Regions from separate parts of the Thermoanaerobacter sp. YS13 genome, predicted to be linked through region 2. Evidence: riboswitches for the same ligand, from Rfam matches in the RefSeq annotation. Region 2 holds a riboswitch; each other region holds the start of a gene.

Region 1 (6,998 bases), on a different contig from region 2:
TAAACCCTTTAGTTGTCAGAATATATGGAGCCAATATCAACAGAAATACTATCGATAATATAAAAAAAACCGGTTTTCAAATAATTTATGAAGATAACCTGTTTCTTGACATTGTTAAACTTATAAAAGCAAAACCTATAAAGTAGCTTTTTTAATCAACCTCACTACTTCGTTTTCACACACCTCCGACCTTTCGGAGGTTTCTCCCAATGTATTAGGAGGTTTCTTTCGAACTATTCATAAACATTTTACCTACAGTCAATATATAAGCACTATATGCAATGATCTGCATTAAAGACGGAGTGCTTTCGTATCCAATAAACGCGTGCAGTAACTTACCTAATAAACTTTCATCTGGAATTAACCATTCTAGGCTCCATACTTTTTCAATTATCGGAGGTATTATTCCCAATTCTCCTAATGCACGAATTGCATGAGAAGTCAAACCTGCTGCAATGAATATCAAAAGCCAGCCAGTTATCACAAAGAATTTCCTTAAATTCAATTTTATTGTTGTTTTGTATAATAATACAGATATTATTGCAGCTATAAATAACCCCGCAAATGAGCTTAATAATAAACCTTCGTCTTTTAAGGCGGTCAAGAATAGTGCCGTTTCTATCCCTTCTCTTATCACTGTTACAAATGCTAATATTGTTATGCCCCATACCTGATTATTTGACAAAGCTTTATCAACCTTTGCTTGAAGTTCACCTTTGATATTCTTGCTCTGCTTTTGCATCCAGACAACCATATATGAAAGGATAATAATGGCTATCGCTGCAACAACTATTTCAAATAATTCAGCACTTTCGCCCTCAAAACTAATTTTTAAAGCCCGGAATATAAACGAAATAACAACACTCAAAACTATAGCACCAATAGCGCCCAGCCATACGTGTTTAAAGTACTTTTTTTGGTTGATTTTTGTAAGGTATCCTAATAGTATACCTATGACTAAAAAAGCCTCAAGTCCTTCGCGGATTGTAATTAATATACCTGCTATCATAAAAAACCTCCTTATAGATTATGATAATCATTATCAATTTGATTTTAAAATAAACATATCGATTTTGTCAACTTTTTTATATTATCTCAATGAATAAATTTCGAACTTTTACTATGACACTAAGACAAGGAGGTCGCCTGACGGGGTACCCTGCCGGAACCTGAAGGTCGAGCTTTAATTTTGTCGCTTTGGAACATCGGAGCGACGATGCAAAATATCCTATTTAAAAAATTTTTGACTTTGTCAACAAACTCACCAGTTATGCATTTAGAAGCATAACTGGTGAAATACTGTTTTCAGAACACTGGATAATTTTAAAAGACACAGAAGTATTAAACAACCTTATTGATTATTTTTATTAAACGTTCTTCAATTTCTTTCGCAATGTCTTTAATTTCTACATTATTGTTGTCCATATGTGAGAATAATTGAGCTAATTTTAAAACACCTACTTTTGTTTCTTTTGTATTTTCTATAATTACAATTTTACATGGTAGAAAGTAGCTTGCCATTGGGTCAATTGCGATAATTTTTGCAGCGGCGTTAGGATTGCAAACTTCTAAAATTGTTACATTGTGATTATAAGGCAGCCCTTTTTCAGCGAGTTTTTTGTGCAATTCAAATTCCAATAAGACACCAAAGCTTTCCTCTTTAAGTTCTTTTTTTAAGTCCTCAATCAACTCTGTTGTTTTTTTAGAAGTAGTTAACGTGAAGTCAAACATAGTTTTTCCTCCTCTCATTTATCTTTTTTCTTTGGTAAAAATTTTGTGTGTACTCTTACCATAAGATTATTTTAAATTAAAAATTTGAAGAAAATGTGAAGAAAAATTTACTAAGAGATTATTTTATAGGCATTAGAACTCCTTAGATACTTGCTGATAAAAAGACGTGAAAAATTATTTATTTTTTGGGAAAGGATTAAATATACAATTAATAAAAGATAATAAACAACTTTTCTAATTTTTTTTTTTTTTTTTTTTTTTTTTTTTTTTTTTTTTTTTTTTTTTTTTTTTTTTTTTTTTAATTTTTAAGAAGGAATTATGCTTTTTTTGTCGAATATAGTACTTTAACAGATAATAATGTAAAAATTATTATTTATATTATGTATCTTTACTTTTGTAAGTAAGTTATAACTTGAAAACAATTAAAAAAATTTATATTGTCTTTTTCTCAAAAAAATAATCATTCAAATACATTAAATAATATTCTGAAAAAGGCAAACTTACCGAAAGGTAAGGACGCAAAGCCACAGGTCTAAGGCATGCAGATGCTATGACGGCTGGGTTGCCAACTTGTAAATTTAAATCTAGTACTTGTAATGTTTTGTAGTTATAAAAGTAGGCAACCGAGGCAGTTGCCTACTTTTAGTATGTGTGCCCAGCATGGGCTAAGCTAAAACTGCCTGAATCTCATGCATTAAATGTGACAAGTATAGAGGAGGAAGGCTATCATTTTTATCAAGAGAGGTCTAAATGGAATGCTCAAGCAGAGAAATACAGTTGGATATTCGAAAGTCCGTTAAGGTCATAGTACTTGTTAAATCCAGACCGCCTAACATACGGAGGCATTTTTATGAAAATCGAATTAAGTGATGTATTGAAAAGAATGGGATTTACTTTGGAAATCCCAGATGATGAAATGGCTGTAATCTTAAAAAGAGTCTTTTTTTCTTCGGGGAGTGATGTGGATTTTCATGAGTTTTTAAATATACTGGAAAGCGATCTTCGTAAGAATGGAATTATAGTGAGTGTAGATAAAAGTGCGTTAATTAGCGTATATACCCAAAATAAAAAAGAAGCAGTAATAGCAAGAGGAATACCATATAAAAGTGGCAGGGATGGTTATCTGGAATTTATTATAAAAACCGATAAGCCGAGAATTCTTTATACCGAAACATTCTCTGAAGAAGATATATTTAAGATGGCAAGTATACCCTTTGCAAGAAAAGGTGATGTTATCGGAAAGCTGCATAAACCCATAAAAGGTGAAAATGGAATTAGCGTAAGGGGTAGAATTATAAATGCACCGCCTGTAAGAGACGTTGAAGTAAAAATTTTAAGTAATTCCATAGTTTTTAAAGAAGATGAAAATAAGATAGTTGCAATGGCTGATATAAGACCGGTTGTACATAAAAAAGACGAAAATGATAAATTTGTATATTTTTTTAATTCTATTCCTATGTTAATTTACGAAGGAAGTATCACGAAGAATTCAAGGCCTGTAACATTCGATGGTGATGTTATAATAAACGGAAATGTCGAAAAAGGTAATCAAATAATTGTTTCAGGAAATGTTCAGATACTTGGTTCAGTTTACGAATCAGCAATTCATGGAGGGCAAAATATTATTATCTATGGTGGAATTGTTGATAGCCAATTACATGCCGGTTTTTTACCAGAAAATATTTTTGATAAAATAGAACTTCACGCTGTAAATCTTATTGTTGAGAAATTATCGGCAATTTTTGCCCATATTAAAGAACTACCAACTGTTATGAATAATTCCAGAGATCTAAGCGAGAAAATCAAATTAATCGAAACCTTAAAAGAAGAATTAAAAACATCATCAAGAGAAATAAGTATGACACGCAGTTCAAAGGTATTTCAAGATCTTCTAGAGTATTTAAAAAGTCTCGCTAAAACGCTCAACAACATCTTGGATTATGATATTATTGGTCTTATAAAACATTTGAATTCGTTAAAAGAAATCTTTGAAAAAATCCTCTTCATATCAAGTGTTCTAGACGAGGAACATGAAAACAAGGGACATATACTTGCAAAATGGGTTCATGATAGCAAAATTTACGCTGTGAAGGACGTAATTATAACCTCAGAAGCAGGTTGTTATAATACAAAAATTTCTACAAATGGTTCGGTTTCTATTAATGGCAAGGTTAAAATGAGTACGATCGAATTTAAGAAAAATATTTTCATAAAAGAAGCCGGATCGCTTGGCGTCGGCAGTCACGTATTATTAAAGGGGAGTAGAAATTCAATAGTAAAAATTCTTTACGGATATGAAGGAGTCGAATTATACTTTGATAAAATAGGCTACAAATTAAAAAATGGTGAAAAAATAAAATTATATTTGGACAAAGATGAAAAAGTCGTTGAAGACATTATTTAAAAAATTTACCTTGCAGAGTGGGAGCTTTTTCATGAATCTGTTTGATTTTGTAGAATCTATTATTTTGTCCAGCATATCCTCAACACCGCCGATCGAATATGAAAGGATGATTTATGTGCTGAAGAGAAAGGAACTTAGAGATAAGAAGTATTATTATGATTATTTGACCCACCTTCCAAACAGATATTTTTTATATGAGTATTATAGCTCCAGCAATTGCCAATTTGTTGTTGCACTCCTTGATTTTGATAATTTTACATACATTAACGATTCCTATGGACATCATTTTGGGGATAAAGTGTTAGTTGAAATAAGCAATATGCTGATTGAAATAGTAAAAGAAAAGGGAAAGATTTTCAGGTTTGGTGGTGATGAGTTCGTTGTTCTTTTTCACTGTAATCTGGATGAAGCAATAAGCGTTATAGAAGATGTTATAGAAAAATTTAATTATATTTTCAAAGTTGAGGAAAGAGATATCTTAACAACAGTGAGCGCCGGCATTTATGTATCAAAAATAGGCGAACATATGGATGATATTATAAGAAAAGCAGATGCTGCAATGTTCGAAGCTAAAAAGTTGGGCAAATCAAAATATGTCATTTTTGACAAAACTATAGAGGACAAGATAATCGAAAAAGCTGAAATGATGGTAGATATCAAGAAAGCGATGTTAAACAACGAGTTTTACCTTTTATTTCAGCCTATTTATGATTTGAGAGAAAATAGGATAAAGGAAGTTGAAGCCCTTGCAAGGTGGAGAAACAACAAATATATCAATATCTCTCCTTCTCGATTTGTCCCAGTACTTGAGGAAACTGGTCTCATCAAAGAATTTGGTATTTTTATTATTGAAGATGTTTTTAAACAAATAAGAGATTGGCGAAATAAGGGTATCGAGCTTAAGGTTAACATCAATGTTTCTCCTCTTCAGCTTAGGGAGGATGAGTTTTTCTTTAAATTTGATGAGCTTATTAATAAATACAATATACCATCAAATTTCATTGGCATAGAATTTACTGAAACTCAAATATTAGACATTAAAGAGCAAAAGGTAAACAAAATAGACGAATTTTTAAGAAGGGGAATAAAGATTTTGCTAGATGATTTTGGAGTTGGATATTCTTCCTTAATAAACATGGTAGAGTTTCCTATAAGCACTATTAAGATGGACAAAAGCCTTATTGACAGGATTGACGAAAACAAAGTAAAAACATTAATCAAAGGAATTTTGTATATCTCAAAGGAAATGAACTATGAAGTCGTAGCGGAAGGGGTAGAAACAGAGGAACAGCTTAGTATGCTAAAGGAATGGGGCTGTGACAAAATACAAGGTTATTATATATCGAGACCTAAAACTCCAGATGAGATAGAAATGATGTTCAGTTATACTTATTAATGCAGGCTTTTGGGTAAATTAAAAGTAATTTTGAACATTGAGTGTGGGACTGTAATTGCAGTAAGTGATGGCAAAACTATAAATTTTAATGTAGAACCAGGTGATTATTTGTCGAGAAGTGAGATTAAAAGATAATTTACTTTAATACATTGCATTTATAAAGTGATATGATATAATAAAAGCATTGAAACCAGTTGAAATAAATTTTTAGGAGGATTATTATGGTTACAGTAAAACCTTTTAAGGCAATAAGGCCTGTACCAGGATTGGCAAATAAAATAGCGTCCTTGCCTTATGACGTCGTAAATACCGAAGAAGCAAGGAATTTGGCGAAAGATAATTCTTATTCATTTCTTCATGTGGATAGAGCAGAAATAGATTTAGCTCCCTCTATAAATCCTTACGATAAAATAGTTTATGAAAAAGCGAGAGAAAATTTTGACAAAATGCTTAAAAAAGGACTGTTAATAAAAGATAATGAGGAGAACTATTACATCTATAGAGAAATAATGAACGGCAGGAGTCAAGTGGGATTGGTAGCGACTGTTTCGATTGATGAGTATTTAGAAGGAATAATTAAAAAGCATGAGCTTACTCTGCCGGAGAAAGAACAGGATAGAATAAATCACATGGATTACTGTGATGCTCACACCAGTCCAGTTTTTTTAACGTACAAAGCCAACCCAGAGCTTAAAAAGTTGTTAAATAGCTGGATGAGGAGCAAAAATCCTGTATATGATTTTACATCAGAGGAGGAAATAAGACATACAGTATGGATTATAGATGACAAATCCTTAATAAATAAAATTACTTATGTTTTTAAGGAAATAGACTACCTTTACATTGCAGATGGACATCATCGGGCTGCTGCTTCTGTAAAAGTAGGCTTAAAGAGGAGAGAGCAAAATCCTGATTATAAAGGAGATGAGGAGTTTAACTATTTTTTAGCAGTGCTAGTGCCCCATGATGAAGTTTTTATCATGCCATATAATAGGGTGGTAAAGGATTTAAACGGCTATTCCGAAAGTGAATTTATCGAAAAAATAGAAGAGAAATTTGAAGTAGAGAAATGTAATGAAGGCCAGCCTTTCAATCCTTCGCAAAAGCATACTTTTGGCATGTATCTATCAGGAAATTGGTACAAACTTACTGCCAAAGAAGGTACTTTTAACCCATTGGATCCGATAGAAAGTTTAGATGTGTCCATCTTACAAAAAAATCTTTTGGATCCTATTTTGGGGATAAAAGATCCGAGAACTGATAAAAGGATTGATTTTGTAGGCGGAATTAGAGGCTTAGAAGAATTAGAAAGAAGAGTTAAGGAAGACATGAGAGTGGCTTTTTCTATGCACCCCACAACAGTTGAAGATTTAATTGCTGTTGCCGATGCGGGAATGATAATGCCTCCTAAGTCTACCTGGTTTGAGCCTAAACTAAGAAGTGGATTATTTATTCACGGATTGAGCT
Region 2 (6,998 bases):
ATGCTCCAATGATTACAGAAAGGAAAAGTACTAAAATTGTAAGCTTCCATCCTATAAAAAATCCAATTAAAGCCATCAATTTTATGTCCCCTCCTCCCATCTCTCCTCCTGAAATTAAAGAGATGAGAAGGAGAATTCCTCCACCTAAGACTAAACCCAACACATAATCCAAAAGTCCATAATTGTACATTAACAATCGAAAGATTATAGCACCTACAAATCCTGCAATAATCATTTTATTTGGCACTATTTTGTGTTCCATATCAATAAAACTTATTGAAATCAATATAGAACCTAAAAACATGTAAGAAAAAGCTTTAAAATCTAAACCAAATTTATAGTAAATTATCAAAAACACAATTCCAGTCAATGCTTCAACAACAGGATACCTTATTGAAATTTTTTCTCCGCAATACCTACATCTTCCTTTAAGTAAAATATAACTCAATATAGGCATTAAATCAATAGTTTTTAATTCATGTCCACATTTAGGGCAATGAGAAGGAGGATAAACTATTGACTCTTTTCTTGGCACTCTGTGTATGACCACATTTAAAAAACTTCCTATAATTGTGCCGAATAAAAATATGAGTATGTAAAGTAATATTTTCATAATGACCTCCTAAAAAAATAATAGGAAGGGCACAAAAGTGCCCAATTTTATTGTTGCGGATACAAAGTTTGGTTCTGTGAATTTTTTACCGTAACAGAACCATTTGTGTCAAAAGTGATTTGAAAATCTCCACCATATTGATCTTTTGGTACATTATTTATATAACCCCCATCTTTTAATTGTTGAGTAGTTACAGAAGTTGGTGGATTGCTCGAACTGTTCGATGTTTGATCAATGTAATATCTCTGTGCAGCTTCCGCTAAAATTGCTGCATTCGCTTTATCAGCTTGTATCTTTGATTTACTCAATACACCTGTTACATTTGGCACTGCAATAGCTGCAAGTACACCTAAAATTGCAATGACAACAATCAATTCAATTAATGTAAAACCTCTTTCATCTTTATTTAATGCCTTTACAAACCATTCCATTCCTTTTCACCCCCTTTCCTCATGTCATTGACCTATAAAATTGTACAATTGGAACAGTGGCATAATGATTGAAACAACTATAAAGCCCACTACTGTCCCCAGCATAACAATTATTAAAGGCTCTAATAGAGTAGTCATTTGTGACACAGCTGTATCCACTTCTCCGTCATAAAAATCCGCAGTTTTATTTAATATGCTGTCCAATGAACCTGAACTTTCACCAATACTTATCATCTGAATTACCATTGGCGGGAAAATGCCAATTCTTTTTAAAGGATCAGAAAGAGGTAAGCCTTTTTTTATATCCTCTTGCGCCACCCTTAATCCTTCTGCAACTACCGTATTTCCCACAACTTTTTCTACTACTTCCATTGCCTTCATAAGCGGTACACCAGCACTTATCAATGTTCCTAAAGTCCTTGTAAACCTGGAAGTTAAAATCTTTTTATTTAGAGGGCCAAAGATTGGCATGTTTAAAAGCATTCTGTCATAAATTCGCCTTCCTTCAGGTGTCTTTAAAAAACTCAAAATCGAATAAAAAATCAGGAAAATTCCTCCTATGTAAAAGTACCAATATTGAGATATAGAGCTGCTTATAGCAATTAATATTCGAGTAGGAAGAGGCAACTGGACTCCAGCATTTTTAAACATACCTACAAAAATAGGTAAAACATTTGTCAAAAGAAAAATAACAACTAATACAGCTACAACAGATACAATAAAAGGATAAGTCAAGGCAGATTTTACCTTCTGATTTAGGTTATTTTCTTTTTCATAGTGGTCTGCCATTTCATTCATAACTTTATCCAAAGTACCGCTTACTTCTCCTACTTCCACCATATTGTACAAAAGCATAGGAAAAACTTCTCCATGTTTTTTCATCGCATCAGATAAAGTCTTTCCCTTCTGAACTTCTTCATAAACTTCGCTTATAGCTTTTTTTAATCTTTTATTCTCCACTTGTTCCTTCATAGTAGCCAAAGAACTCACTATGGTAATACCTGCATTTATCAAGGTAGCAAATTGCCTGCAAAAAACAGCAATGTCTTTTATCTTAACCTTTTTAAAAGATTCAAAATCTAATATATCCTGTTTTACAATTTCTTCCTTGATATCAATTATATAATAATTTTTTTGCTTTAAAACGTCAATGCACTGAGACTTAGAATCAACCTCCAAAGTGCCTACAATAAGATTGCCTGCCATATCCCTCGCCTTGTAAGCATATAACGGCATATAACCACCTCTATATCATGCGTGAAAAATTTTCTTGGTCTACGCAATAGGTCAAGGCATCCTCTAGTGATATAATTCCTGCTTTTAGCAAATGCAAAATAGACATGTCCATTGTCATCATGCCAAACTTGCTGCCTGTTTGAACTGCCGACTGTATTTGGAAAGTTTTACCTTCTCTTATGAGATTTTTTATAGCAGGAGTGGCAATCATAACTTCTGTTGCAACTACTCTCCCGCTGTTATCTTTTTTGGGAATAAGTTGCTGCGAAATAATACCCTCTAAAACATTAGAAAGCTGTATTTTTATCTGCTGCTGTTGATGGGGAGGAAAAACATCAATAATCCTATCGATCGTCTTTACAGCTCCTATTGTGTGAAGAGTGGATAAAACAAGATGACCTGTCTCAGCAGCAGTTATGGCAATTTGAATAGTTTCTAAATCCCTCATCTCTCCAACTAATATAACATCTGGGTCTTCCCTTAAAGCAGCCCTTAAAGCAGAAGCGAAAGATGCCGCATCGTAACCAATTTCTCTTTGATTTACTATGCTTTTGTTGTGTTTATGTAAATATTCTATAGGATCTTCAAGGGTAAGAATATGGCATGTCCTTCTAGAATTTATCCAATCCACCATTGAAGCTAACGTAGTAGATTTACCACTACCTGTAGGTCCTGTCACCAGTATAAGCCCTCTTGTCTTTAAAGCTAAGTCTTTAAGTATTGGAGGAAGCCCCAATTCTTCTATGGAAGGAATCCGCAAAGCTACTGACCTTATTGCAAGACTATAACTTCCCCTCTGTTTATAGACATTTATTCTAAACCTTCCTAATCCTGTAACTGAATAAGACAAGTCAATGTCCCCATTTTGCTCTAATTTTCGCAATTGGTCACTTGTCAATAAATCTTTCACTATTTCTTCTGTCTGCCCAGGAGTGAAAGGTTCACCTTTTACTTTTTCTAAATAACCATTAATTCTAAGAACTGGAGGCACTCCCACCGTTATATGCAAATCAGAAGCTTTTTTTTCAACTACTAATTCTAAAAGTCCTTTTGTATCCATATGCATCAATCCTCGTACGTTAGTCGTAACATTTCATCAATTGTAGTTTTTCCTTCTAATGCAAGTTTTTTGGCACTTTCCCTCAAAGTTTTCATTCCATTTTTCACCGCTTGTTCTTTAATTACATCAGAAGAAGCTTTGGAGTTTATAAGCTCTCTGATATCAGAAGTGATAGTCATTATCTCATATATAGGAATTCTTCCTCTATATCCTGTTTTATTACAAACAGGGCATCCCTTCCCTCTGTATAAAGTAATGTCTTCCTTCTCCTCTAGTCCCAGTATTTTTTTCTCACTCTCTGAAGCTTTATAAGAAATTTTACAATTATCGCATATTTTTCTCGCTAGTCTTTGAGCAATAACGCCAACCACAGCAGAAGAAACAAGATAAGGTTCTATACCCATATCAATAAGCCTTGTCACTGCCCCTGCTGCATCATTTGTGTGCAGAGTAGAAAGAACCAAATGCCCCGTTATAGCAGAGCGGATAGCTATCTCTGCAGTTTCTGTATCCCTAATTTCTCCAATCATGACAACATCCGGATCTTGTCTTAAAATAGACCGAAGAGCAGTAGCAAAAGTAAGACCTGCTTTTTCATTAACTTGCACTTGATTTATTCCTTCTATGGAATATTCAACGGGATCTTCCACAGTTATTATATTGATATTAGGTTTGTTAAGCTCTTTTAACATGGCGTACAAAGTTGTGGTTTTTCCACTGCCTGTAGGACCAGTCAAAAGTACTATACCATGAGGTCTTTTTATCAGCTTATCAAAAAGTGCCACGTCTTTTTCATCAAAGCCCAACTGTTCTTTTGTCATCACGAAATTTTCTTTATCCAAAAGCCTTAAAACTAATTTTTCTCCAAAAACAGTAGGCAAAGAAGAAACCCTCACATCTATATTCTTTTCGTTTGAAACAAACTCAAACCTTCCGTCCTGTGGAAGTCTCCTCTCTGCAATATTCATGTTTGCCATTATTTTTACCCTTGTTACCACTGGAGCATGAGTGCTTTTTATAGTTCTCATAGCCTCTGTTAATTGTCCATCTATCCTAAATCGAATCCGCAAGTCCTTCTCTGTAGGTTCAATGTGAATATCTGAAGCTCTATTTTTTATTGCCTGTTCAATTATAGAATTTACAAAGCGTACAGCAGGCGCATTTTGCACTTCTTCCAGAATTTCATTTGGCAGCTCATTCGCAGGTTCACTTTGGAATTCCTTTTTAAAATCTTGGACTGCTTTCTCTGCCTGTTCTCTTCCGTAAATTCTATCTATAGCTTTTAGGATGCTACTTTCAGAAGCAATCAATGGTTTTACATTTTGCTTTGTTAAAATTTTTACATCGTCAATAGCAAAGATATTGAGAGGGTCTGCCATTGCTACCAATATACCATCTTCATCTTTTTTTATAGGAATAATAGTATATCTTTTAGCAACAGCTTCAGGAATTAATTTTGCCACCTCTGGGTCAATATAGTATTTTTGCAAATCTACATGTGGAATACCTAATTGAAATTCTAAAGCCTCTAGTATTTGGTTTTCTGTAACATACCCCAATTTAATAAGAACTTTTCCTAATTTTTCTCCTGTTTTATTCTGAATTTCTATTGCGTGTTTTAGTTGTTCTTCTGTTATAAGCCCTACCTCAACTAAAAGCTCCCCTAGCTTTTTCTTGGCCATAAAATATACCTCCAAAATAATAAAGCCGACATAAAGCCGGTTGCACCACTGTATCCGTGAGGCGTAAAGTGCCCACATATAGCCTCACTTCATCTACTCTTTATAAAATATTCTACAAATTATTCATAATTCCTTCTTTTAAATGCATGTATACTAAATTTTTGTCGAAAAATCCCCCTGTCCATAATTTAAAAGAATAATTAGCTTGATTTACCAACATAGAAAGTCCATTAGAATATTTTATTCCATTTTTTTTAGCATATTTTAAAAAAACAGTTTCAAAAGGATTATATATAACATCATAGACAAATTTAGCCTTTGAAACTACTTTTTCACTGACAGGTGAATCTTCAACCTTTGGATACATTCCTACGCTTGTAGTATTAACAAGCATGTCTATTTCTGGTATTTCTTCTACTTCATTTATACTGCAGTAATCACATGGAATCTTAAATTCCTTCTTAATGTACTCTGACAAATCTTTTGCTCTCTCAACACTTCTATTAGCAACTATTATCGAATCTATTCCATCTAAAGCAAGTGCGACACAAACAGCCTTAGAAGCTCCACCAGCTCCTAAAACAACTGCTTTTCTTCTTTCAATTTTTTCCCCTGCTTCTGTTAATGAATCTATGAAGCCATAAACATCTGTATTATATCCTTTTAATATTCCTCCTTCATTAACTACAGTATTGACTGCGCCAATTTTTAATGCTTCTTCTGAGACCACATCTAAGTAGTCAATTATTTTCTCCTTATGAGGGACAGTTACATTAACTCCTCTTATTCCTAAAGCTTTAACTCCTTTTACTGCTTCTTCAAGCTTTTCCGGCAAAACATTAAAAACAGTGTAGACACAATTTAAATTTAAAGAATTAAAAGCATAGTTATGTATTAAAGGTGATAAGCTATGTTCTACAGGATGGCCTATAAGACCATACAGTTTAGTATTTGCATTAATTTTCATATTCCTCAATCCTTTTAAGTACGTGTCTTTCTGCCCTTCTCATAAGCTTGGTCCACCCTAATTCCTCTTGAGATAAAGGTTTTACCAAAATAGTGTACAATCCTGCTCTTTTTCCACCAAAAATATCAGTAAATATTTGGTCCCCTATTAAAGCTGTTTCATTAGGCTTAGCATTTAAAATCTTTAAAGCCTTTTTAAAAGCTCCTTTTCTCGGCTTAATGGCCCAAGCTATTCCAGGTACACCAACTTTTTCTTTAAATTCATTCACTCTTCTTTTAGTGTTATTTGAAATAAGGCAAATTTTAAACCCTTCTTTTTTTACTTTTTCAAGCCATTCAATAGTCGTTTTATCGGGAAATTTTGATTTTTGAGGCACTAAAGTGTTGTCAATATCTAAGACAAGACTGGTAATTCCCTTTTCTTTTAAAAAGTTTAAATTGATATCATAGATATTTTCCACTATAATATCAGGAATTAACTTTTTATACATATGTTCACCTCATTTTGTTAAAATTATATAATAAAAAAAAATAAACTGTCAATACAAACAGTTTTACATGGAAAGCTCTTTAAAAAGCTTATTTAAAGCCTTCTTCTCAATCCTTGAAACATATGATCGAGATATGCCAAGCATCTTTGCTATTTCTCTTTGAGTTCTAACTTTCCCATTGTACAGACCATACCTCATTTCTATAATTAACCGTTCTCTATTTTTTAAAACGCTGTTCATTTTACTGTACAACTTTTTAATTTGCAGTTTTTTCTCTACTTGCTCTGATATTTCATCTTCTTCTGTGCCGAGAACATCCATTAAAGATATCTCATTGCCCTCTTTATCAACACCAATAGGATCCTGTAAAAAAATCTCTCCTTTCAACTTTTTTTCCGCTCGTATAGACATAAGTATTTCATTTTCTATACATCTAGCTGCATATGTGGCAAGATGAGTACCTTTTGAAGAATCAAAAGTAGAAATTGCTTTTATAAGCCCTATTGTCCCAATAGATAT
Region 3 (6,998 bases), 270 kb from region 2:
TTATTTCCGCTATTGACGGAAATGTTTCAAATATAAATGATAGTAAAGATGTAAGAGTAGGTTCAAATTTAAAAGGAAAAGTTTTAAAGACTATAGATAAAGGTGTAGAGGATTTAAAAGGATGGATTGTTCAAAAAACGCAAAAGAGCAATTTCTCCTATGTTTGCGCGATAGACAATGCATTAGTGGGAGATAGTAAATATGAAGTCTCAAATAGTTTAGAAGAAGATGGAGTAAAAGTAATTGTAGATCTAGAGGCTGAAAAAGGCACCTCATACACATTGAATAAATTTATTTCCTATTACACTTCAAAGGATTTTGATGAAAATAAATTGGTTGCTCTTGCTTTAGAAGAAATAGAAAAAGCCAAAAATGACGGCTTTGAAACGATAGAAAAAGAGCAGGAAGAATTTTTGAATTCTTTTTGGGAAGATGCTGATGTAATCATAGAAGGAGATAAAGCTCTGCAGCAAGGCATACGCTTTAATGAATTTCATCTACTTCAATCTGTCGGAAGAGATGGGAAGACAAATATTGCAGCAAAAGGGCTGACGGGAGAAGGTTATGAAGGCCATTATTTTTGGGATTCTGATATTTATATAATGCCTTTCTTTCTTTATATAAAGCCCGAAATTGCAAAAGCTTTGGTAATGTACAGGTATAATCTTTTAGATGCAGCAAGATCCAGGGCAAAGGAATTAGGTCACAAAGGAGCTTTGTATCCTTGGAGAACGATAGATGGGCCTGAATGTTCTGCATACTTTCCGGCTGGTACGGCACAGTATCACATAAATGCTGATATAGTTTATGCTTTAAAAAGATATGTGGAGGCTACAAATGATTTGGACTTTCTCTATGACTATGGATGTGAAATATTATTTGAAACTGCAAGATTTTGGGAAAATTTAGGAGCGTATATTCCTCTTAAGGGCAATAAATTCTGCATAAACTGTGTCACTGGTCCAGATGAGTATACTGCATTGGTTGATAATAACGCTTATACCAATTACATGGCAAAAATGAATTTGGAATATGCCTATGATATTGCAAATAAAATGAAAAAAGAAGTGCCTGAGAAATACCAAAAAATTGCTTCTAAGTTAAATCTAAAAGATCAAGAAATTAATGCGTGGAAAAAAGCTGCTGACAATATGTACCTTCCTTATTCAAAAGAACTTGACATTATACCACAGGATGACAGTTTTTTGTATAAAGAAAGGATAACAGTAGATCAAATACCACAAGATCAATTTCCACTTTTATTGCACTGGCATTACCTAAATATTTATAGATATCAAATATGCAAACAGCCTGATGTGTTGCTTTTGATGTTTTTACAGAGAGAAAAATTTACTAAAGATGAACTTAAAAAGAATTACGATTATTATGAACCTATTACTACTCACGACTCTTCCTTGTCGCCAGCTATATTTAGCATACTAGCCAATGAAATAGGATATACTGACAAAGCTTATAAATACTTTATGATGACTGCAAGAATGGATTTGGACGACTACAATGACAATGTTAAGGATGGAATTCATGCTGCTTCTATGGCAGGAACATGGAGTGCAGTTGTGAATGGCTTTGGTGGAATGAGGGTTTATACAAATGAACTTCATTTTGAGCCGAGATTGCCAAAAGAATGGAATTTGCTCTCTTTTAATGTGAGATACAAAGGTAGAAAAATAAATATCAAATTAACCAAAGAAAGTGTTGTGTTTGCACTATTAGAAGGAGAACCTATAGAAATCTACTGCTTTGACGAAAAAATTTTACTTGAAAAAGGAGAAAATAAAGTAGAAAGTCGTAAAAATTAAAGAAGTATGGAGCCAATCGGCACCATACTTCTTTAATTTTTTTATATGTCGTTATTTGAAAGCGTGAGGGAACCGCCACCCGTACTTAAATCAAAGTAATAATTTCCACTGCCTCTATATGAATATACTTTGATATAATAGGTTCCCGTTTGTGTTGGAATATATGTTATTGTTTCCTGCCTTTGTGTTCCAGTTGAACTTTTAACAAGAGTACCAGTTGGGTCATAGAGGTATATATCGAAATCAGGGTTATAGTTTGCCCAATCAGGTATTATGAAAGTTATTGCGATAGGATATGATGTGTCTGTCACGTTAAATGTCCAAATGTCACTGTAACCAGACCCAGGGAGTGAATTTTTAGCATAATAATGGTTTGGCACAGATATATTAGTTCCTGTGAAATTTCCAGCTGTTTTAATTGCTTCATATGCATCCAATCTTCCTGCACCATAGTCAATGTTTTTGCTTGGAGTCCCCCAACTTTTTGCAGTAGTCATTATTATATTTTTTACATCAAGTGGTGCAAGGTTTATATTTGCACTAAGCATAAGGGCTACTGTACCTGCTACAAAAGGTGTAGCCATACTTGTACCACTGTATGTCACATAACCATTTATAGAATTTGCTTTTGCGGCAGTTATATTATATCCGGGTGCTGCAATGTCAGGTTTTATCCTTCCGTCAGCTGTGGGACCACGGCTGGAGAAGCTTGCAAGGTTGAATCCAAGTTCTCCTACATCCGCCATTGCTGCAACGGTTATGGCTTTTTCTGCTGCACCAGGTGATCCTATGGTGTACCTTGCAGGGCCTGAATTTCCAGCTGCAACTACTACTACAATTCCGCTATCTACGGCGCTGTTTACTGCTAATGAGGTAGAGTCAGTTCCATCAGAACTTGTAGAAGTTCCAAGGCTTAAATTTATGACTTTGATTCCGTATACATCTTTGTTTTGAACAGCCCAATCAATTCCTGCCGTTACAGTACTCATACTTCCGCTTCCATTTGAATCAAGTACTTTTATTCCTACCAAAGCTGCACCAGGTGCAACACCTGTATAAAGGCTGTTACCTGCCCCAGTGCCTGCCGCAATGCTTGCTACATGAGTCCCATGTCCATTATCATCGTAAGGGGTAGTTTTACCGTTTACAAAATCTTGCCATCCTATTATTTTGCCACCAGCAAGGTCAACATGGGAACCATCAATGCCTGTATCAATAATTGCTATTACTATATCATTTTTGGAGTAGGAGGAAGGATTACCATCTTTGTTTCCAGTTACGCCAAAGTCATTTCTCGCTTTTGTAACGCCAAACCATTTTGTTGCAGTGTCTAATGTCGCATATACAGGCTCGTCATACTCAATTTGTTTTACTATATCCAATTTTGACAAAGCGTTTATTTGTCCTTTAGTTAAAGTAGCAGCAACTCCTGGAATAATTTTGTATTTATGCTTTATATTAAACTTTCCAATGGATTTAGAAATATTCAATAGTTCGTTATCATCTATGTTTTTGTTGAAGGTTATTACGACAGGGAATTCCGCACTGTCAGGCTTATCAGTAAGCTTTGCTTCCAGGTTATCAAAAATTTTGTTTTTGTTAGAATCTTGCATCAAAACTTTTTGAATTTGAGGCGAGTAATTTTTTGTTGGAGAGTCGCCAGATAAGTTTATTAAGTTGGGCTGAGCTTGGACTAATACTCCACTTAGCGACATTAAAGATACAATTAACACAAAGGTCAGTAAAGCTTTTAATATTTGTCGGCTCTTCATTTTTTCTTACCTCCTTAAAAATTTAATATTTTTTAAAATTTAAGTCAGCACTTCTAGTCGCTAAGTGAAACTGTTTTTTGTTTATCATCTCCTTTCTCTAAGATTTATTTTCTATAATAAAACTCAAGCAATTTTTATGCCAGTTCACTGTATATGGACAAAATTAATAAAAGTTTTTGAAATGTATAATTTTTTATACACATTTTTATACACAAAAGAATGGATAAACACATACATTTAGAAATTAGTATAAATTTAACGAATTATGTAGAAAAAATCTTTTTTAAAAATAGAAGGAAAATTCATATTTATGTCGAAATAGTAATATAGGGAAATTAAATAAATTTTTGTTGAAAAAGGCAAACTCGTCGAAAGGCGGGGACGCAAAGCCACGGGTCTAATGCAATAGTTTTGCTATGATAGCCGGGCTACCAACATTTATATATGACCTCCTGCCTTTTGGTAGGAGGTTTATAAATTAAGGAAGTGGTGTTTTATATGACTAATAAGGAAAAAATTTATAATGTTATTGTAGAAAAAAGTAAAGAATTTGATATTCAAAATTTTTTGATAAGTAGAAAAGGTGGAATCACTACGGAAGAAGTAGCACAACTCTTAAAAATGGCTCGACCCAATGTGTCTTTTATTTTAAATCATCTTGTAAGAGAAGGGAAAATAGTTAAAATTATTTCAAAACCCGTGTATTATATTGAAAAAGATAGATTAGCTTATTTTTTAGGGAATAAGGTTAAAGAAGAAATGCTTCTAAAAGACTTAATTGATTTTTTACACTTAAGAAAAGGAAAAGAATGTGCTTTTGAAAATATAATAGGACATGATGGCAGCCTCAAAGGACAAATAGAACAGGCCAAAGCAGCTGTATTATATCCTCCTTATGGGCTCCACACTCTTATCATAGGACCGCCGGGCTCTGGTAAATCTTTTTTCGCGGAGATGATGTACAAATTCAGTCTTCAAAATGGTAGGGTAGGACCTCTGGAAGTGTTAAACTGCGCGGATTACTATAACAATCCTCAACTTCTTATGTCTCATTTGTTTGGACATGTTAAAGGGGCTTATACTGGAGCTGATGTAGATAAGATAGGTTTAGTCGAAAAAGCCGATAAAGGGATATTATTCCTTGACGAGGTTCACCGCCTACCTCCAGAGGGCCAGGAGATGCTCTTTTACCTTATTGACAAAGGAGTGTATAAAAGATTAGGAGATACTGTTGAAAGAAGGGCTAACTTAATGATTATAGCAGCTACTACAGAGAAACCAGGTTCCTTTCTTTTAAAGACTTTTATGAGGAGAATACCCGTTGTCATTCAACTTACTTCTTTTGAGGAGAGACCTCTTGAGGAAAAAATTGAAATGATTATTCATCTTTTTAAAGAAGAAGCCAAACGCCTAAACTTAAATATTGTTGTACGTCCGGAAGTAATTTCTTTGTTTTTGTCTTTGCAATATGAAGGAAATATTGGGGAATTGAAATCTCTCCTTCAATTAATTTGCTCTAAAGCTTTTTTAATGAACTATGGGACAAAGAGGAATTTTTTAAAAATTGATCTTACTTTGTTACCTCAGAATTATTTAAAACTAGGGCTAAATGATAGAGTAGTTTTTGATAAATTTTTAATCATTTCTCCTGAAAAAGAAAAGAAAATAGATAGATATGATTTTTATGAATTTATCGCTATGAAATATCATGAATTAAAAGAAAGGGGAATTAAGGGGATGTTACTTGAAAAGGGAATAATCGATTGTATTAATAACTTTTTAGAAAGCATTTTGGAGGATAATTTTAGAAAAAATGGGAATTTTCCATAGATTAGTATATCTAAGAATATATCACTATAACATATCATCACGGAGATATTTTTAATTAATGGTGGATTATCGGGAAATACGAAGGATGACAATATTAATAGAAGAGTTTATAATTGTAATCGAATTAACTCCTGCTATTGCGCAACAATAGAAAGGAGGAAACTCGCCATGAAGAATAAAATTTTGAAAATTGCTGTAGCATATTTAATGATATTTATAATGCTATTTGGAGGAATTACTTCGGTGTACGCTTACGACAAAATCCACGTTGTTTCAAAAGGTGAATCATTGTATTTAATAGCGAAATGGTATGGTAGTGATGTAAATAGCATAAAACAGGCAAATGGGAATTGGAGCGATTTGATATATCCTGGTGAAAAATTAGTTGTGCCAGTAGATGAAAAAAATGCTTATTACAATTATCTTGTTGACAGATATTTAATCGCAAAAATAATTTATGCTGAAGCTCGTGGAGAAAGTTTTGAGGGTCAGGTCGCTGTAGGTGCGGTGATTTTGAATAGAGTAAAAAGCGGTATTTTCCCAAATACTGTAGCAGGAGTTATATATCAGCCAGATGCTTTTGAGTCTGTAACGAATGGTGAATTTTTCAATCATGAACCTGACCTTACAGCTTTTAAAGCAGCAGATGCAGCTTTAGCCGGATGGGACCCAACAGGAGGAGCCCTATACTTCTTCAATCCAGCTACTTCAACTTCTTGGTGGATATGGACAAGGACAATTACAAATGTGATAGGACACCACTGGTTTGCAATATAGGAAGGCAGAAGCCTTCCTATATTGCATATATTTTACATTATAAAATTTTACTTTTGTAAAAGAATAAGAATAGCATTAAAAATAGGAGCTGATTATATGGTATATATATTTGTAGGAGGAAGTTCAGAAAAAAGTTCAATTATAAAATTTTTATCCTACTGTGTACATTCTAAAAAAACAGTGGTAGAAGAGTTAAAGAATTATAAAGAGAAAACAGATATTTTAATTATCTCTGATATTCTGCGAGAGGAGGATTTTCACAAGTTAAAAAATTATATTTATAGTTTTCCAAGTAGTATTATGATAACAAATGCAGATGATGAGCTATCAAATAAACTCTTTGCACAGGGAATAAATTCTACCCTTATAACATGTGGTTTAAATCCAAAGTCCTCCATTACTGCTTCTTCAATATCTTATGAAGAAGAAGGTTATGAATTTAATTATTGCGTACAAAGGTCTTTTTTTAATTTAAAAGGCAAATTAATAGAGCCATTGGAAATACCTGTTGAAATAAAAGTTCCTGGACAGTATAATATATATAACTCATTATTTGTAATAACTGTATTATTAATTTTGGGGTATGAAATAAAAGATATACAAAATGTGGTTAAAACCTTTGAGAATAGTGGACGGTGATAAATTTTTAAAGATAATTTTTAACGATTACTTTTGCCACCTGTCATAATTGCTTGCTAATTTTAATATATATTTTTAGAAGGACACATAAGGGGAAGGGGAGAGTGAACACATGGCAGGCAACTTTTTGGAGAACAACGTAGTTGTAGTAGTAGGGAAA

The links. Region 2 has a riboswitch for cyclic di-GMP ahead of gspE (type II secretion system ATPase GspE). Riboswitches for the same ligand answer to the same signal wherever they lie in the genome.
Region 1: it holds a riboswitch for cyclic di-GMP, as region 2 does, so the genes downstream of both, THYS13_RS10480 (FapA family protein) here and gspE (type II secretion system ATPase GspE) in region 2, are expected to answer to the same signal.
Region 3: it holds a riboswitch for cyclic di-GMP, as region 2 does, so the genes downstream of both, THYS13_RS00620 (sigma-54-dependent transcriptional regulator) here and gspE (type II secretion system ATPase GspE) in region 2, are expected to answer to the same signal.

Annotation. Positions count from the first base shown of each region.
Region 1 is NZ_JOOI01000002.1:531,239-538,236, forward strand. Features, by position in the region: gene THYS13_RS10465 (class I SAM-dependent methyltransferase) at 1-146, shown strand, start outside; gene THYS13_RS10470 (FTR1 family protein) at 215-1,009, opposite strand; gene THYS13_RS10475 (DUF302 domain-containing protein) at 1,342-1,731, opposite strand; cyclic di-GMP riboswitch class I at 2,215-2,301, shown strand; gene THYS13_RS10480 (FapA family protein) at 2,582-4,135, shown strand; gene THYS13_RS10485 (bifunctional diguanylate cyclase/phosphodiesterase) at 4,167-5,531, shown strand; partial or broken gene THYS13_RS14820 (MBL fold metallo-hydrolase) at 5,571-5,666, shown strand; gene THYS13_RS10490 (DUF1015 domain-containing protein) at 5,753-6,998, shown strand, end outside.
Region 2 is NZ_JOOI01000001.1:401,194-408,191, reverse strand. Features, by position in the region: gene THYS13_RS02050 (A24 family peptidase) at 1-613, opposite strand, end outside; gene THYS13_RS02045 (competence type IV pilus major pilin ComGC) at 661-1,044, opposite strand; gene THYS13_RS02040 (type II secretion system F family protein) at 1,069-2,280, opposite strand; gene THYS13_RS02035 (type IV pilus twitching motility protein PilT) at 2,291-3,340, opposite strand; gene gspE (type II secretion system ATPase GspE) at 3,346-5,022, opposite strand; cyclic di-GMP riboswitch class II at 5,048-5,131, opposite strand; gene aroE (shikimate dehydrogenase) at 5,135-5,989, opposite strand; gene THYS13_RS02020 (YqeG family HAD IIIA-type phosphatase) at 5,979-6,479, opposite strand; gene sigK (RNA polymerase sporulation sigma factor SigK) at 6,543-6,998, opposite strand, start outside.
Region 3 is NZ_JOOI01000001.1:133,868-140,865, forward strand. Features, by position in the region: gene THYS13_RS00610 (glycoside hydrolase family 65 protein) at 1-1,820, shown strand, start outside; gene THYS13_RS00615 (S8 family serine peptidase) at 1,862-3,592, opposite strand; cyclic di-GMP riboswitch class I at 3,941-4,028, shown strand; gene THYS13_RS00620 (sigma-54-dependent transcriptional regulator) at 4,091-5,422, shown strand; gene THYS13_RS00625 (cell wall hydrolase) at 5,591-6,199, shown strand; gene THYS13_RS00630 (Mur ligase family protein) at 6,296-6,838, shown strand; gene THYS13_RS00635 (single-stranded DNA-binding protein) at 6,951-6,998, shown strand, end outside.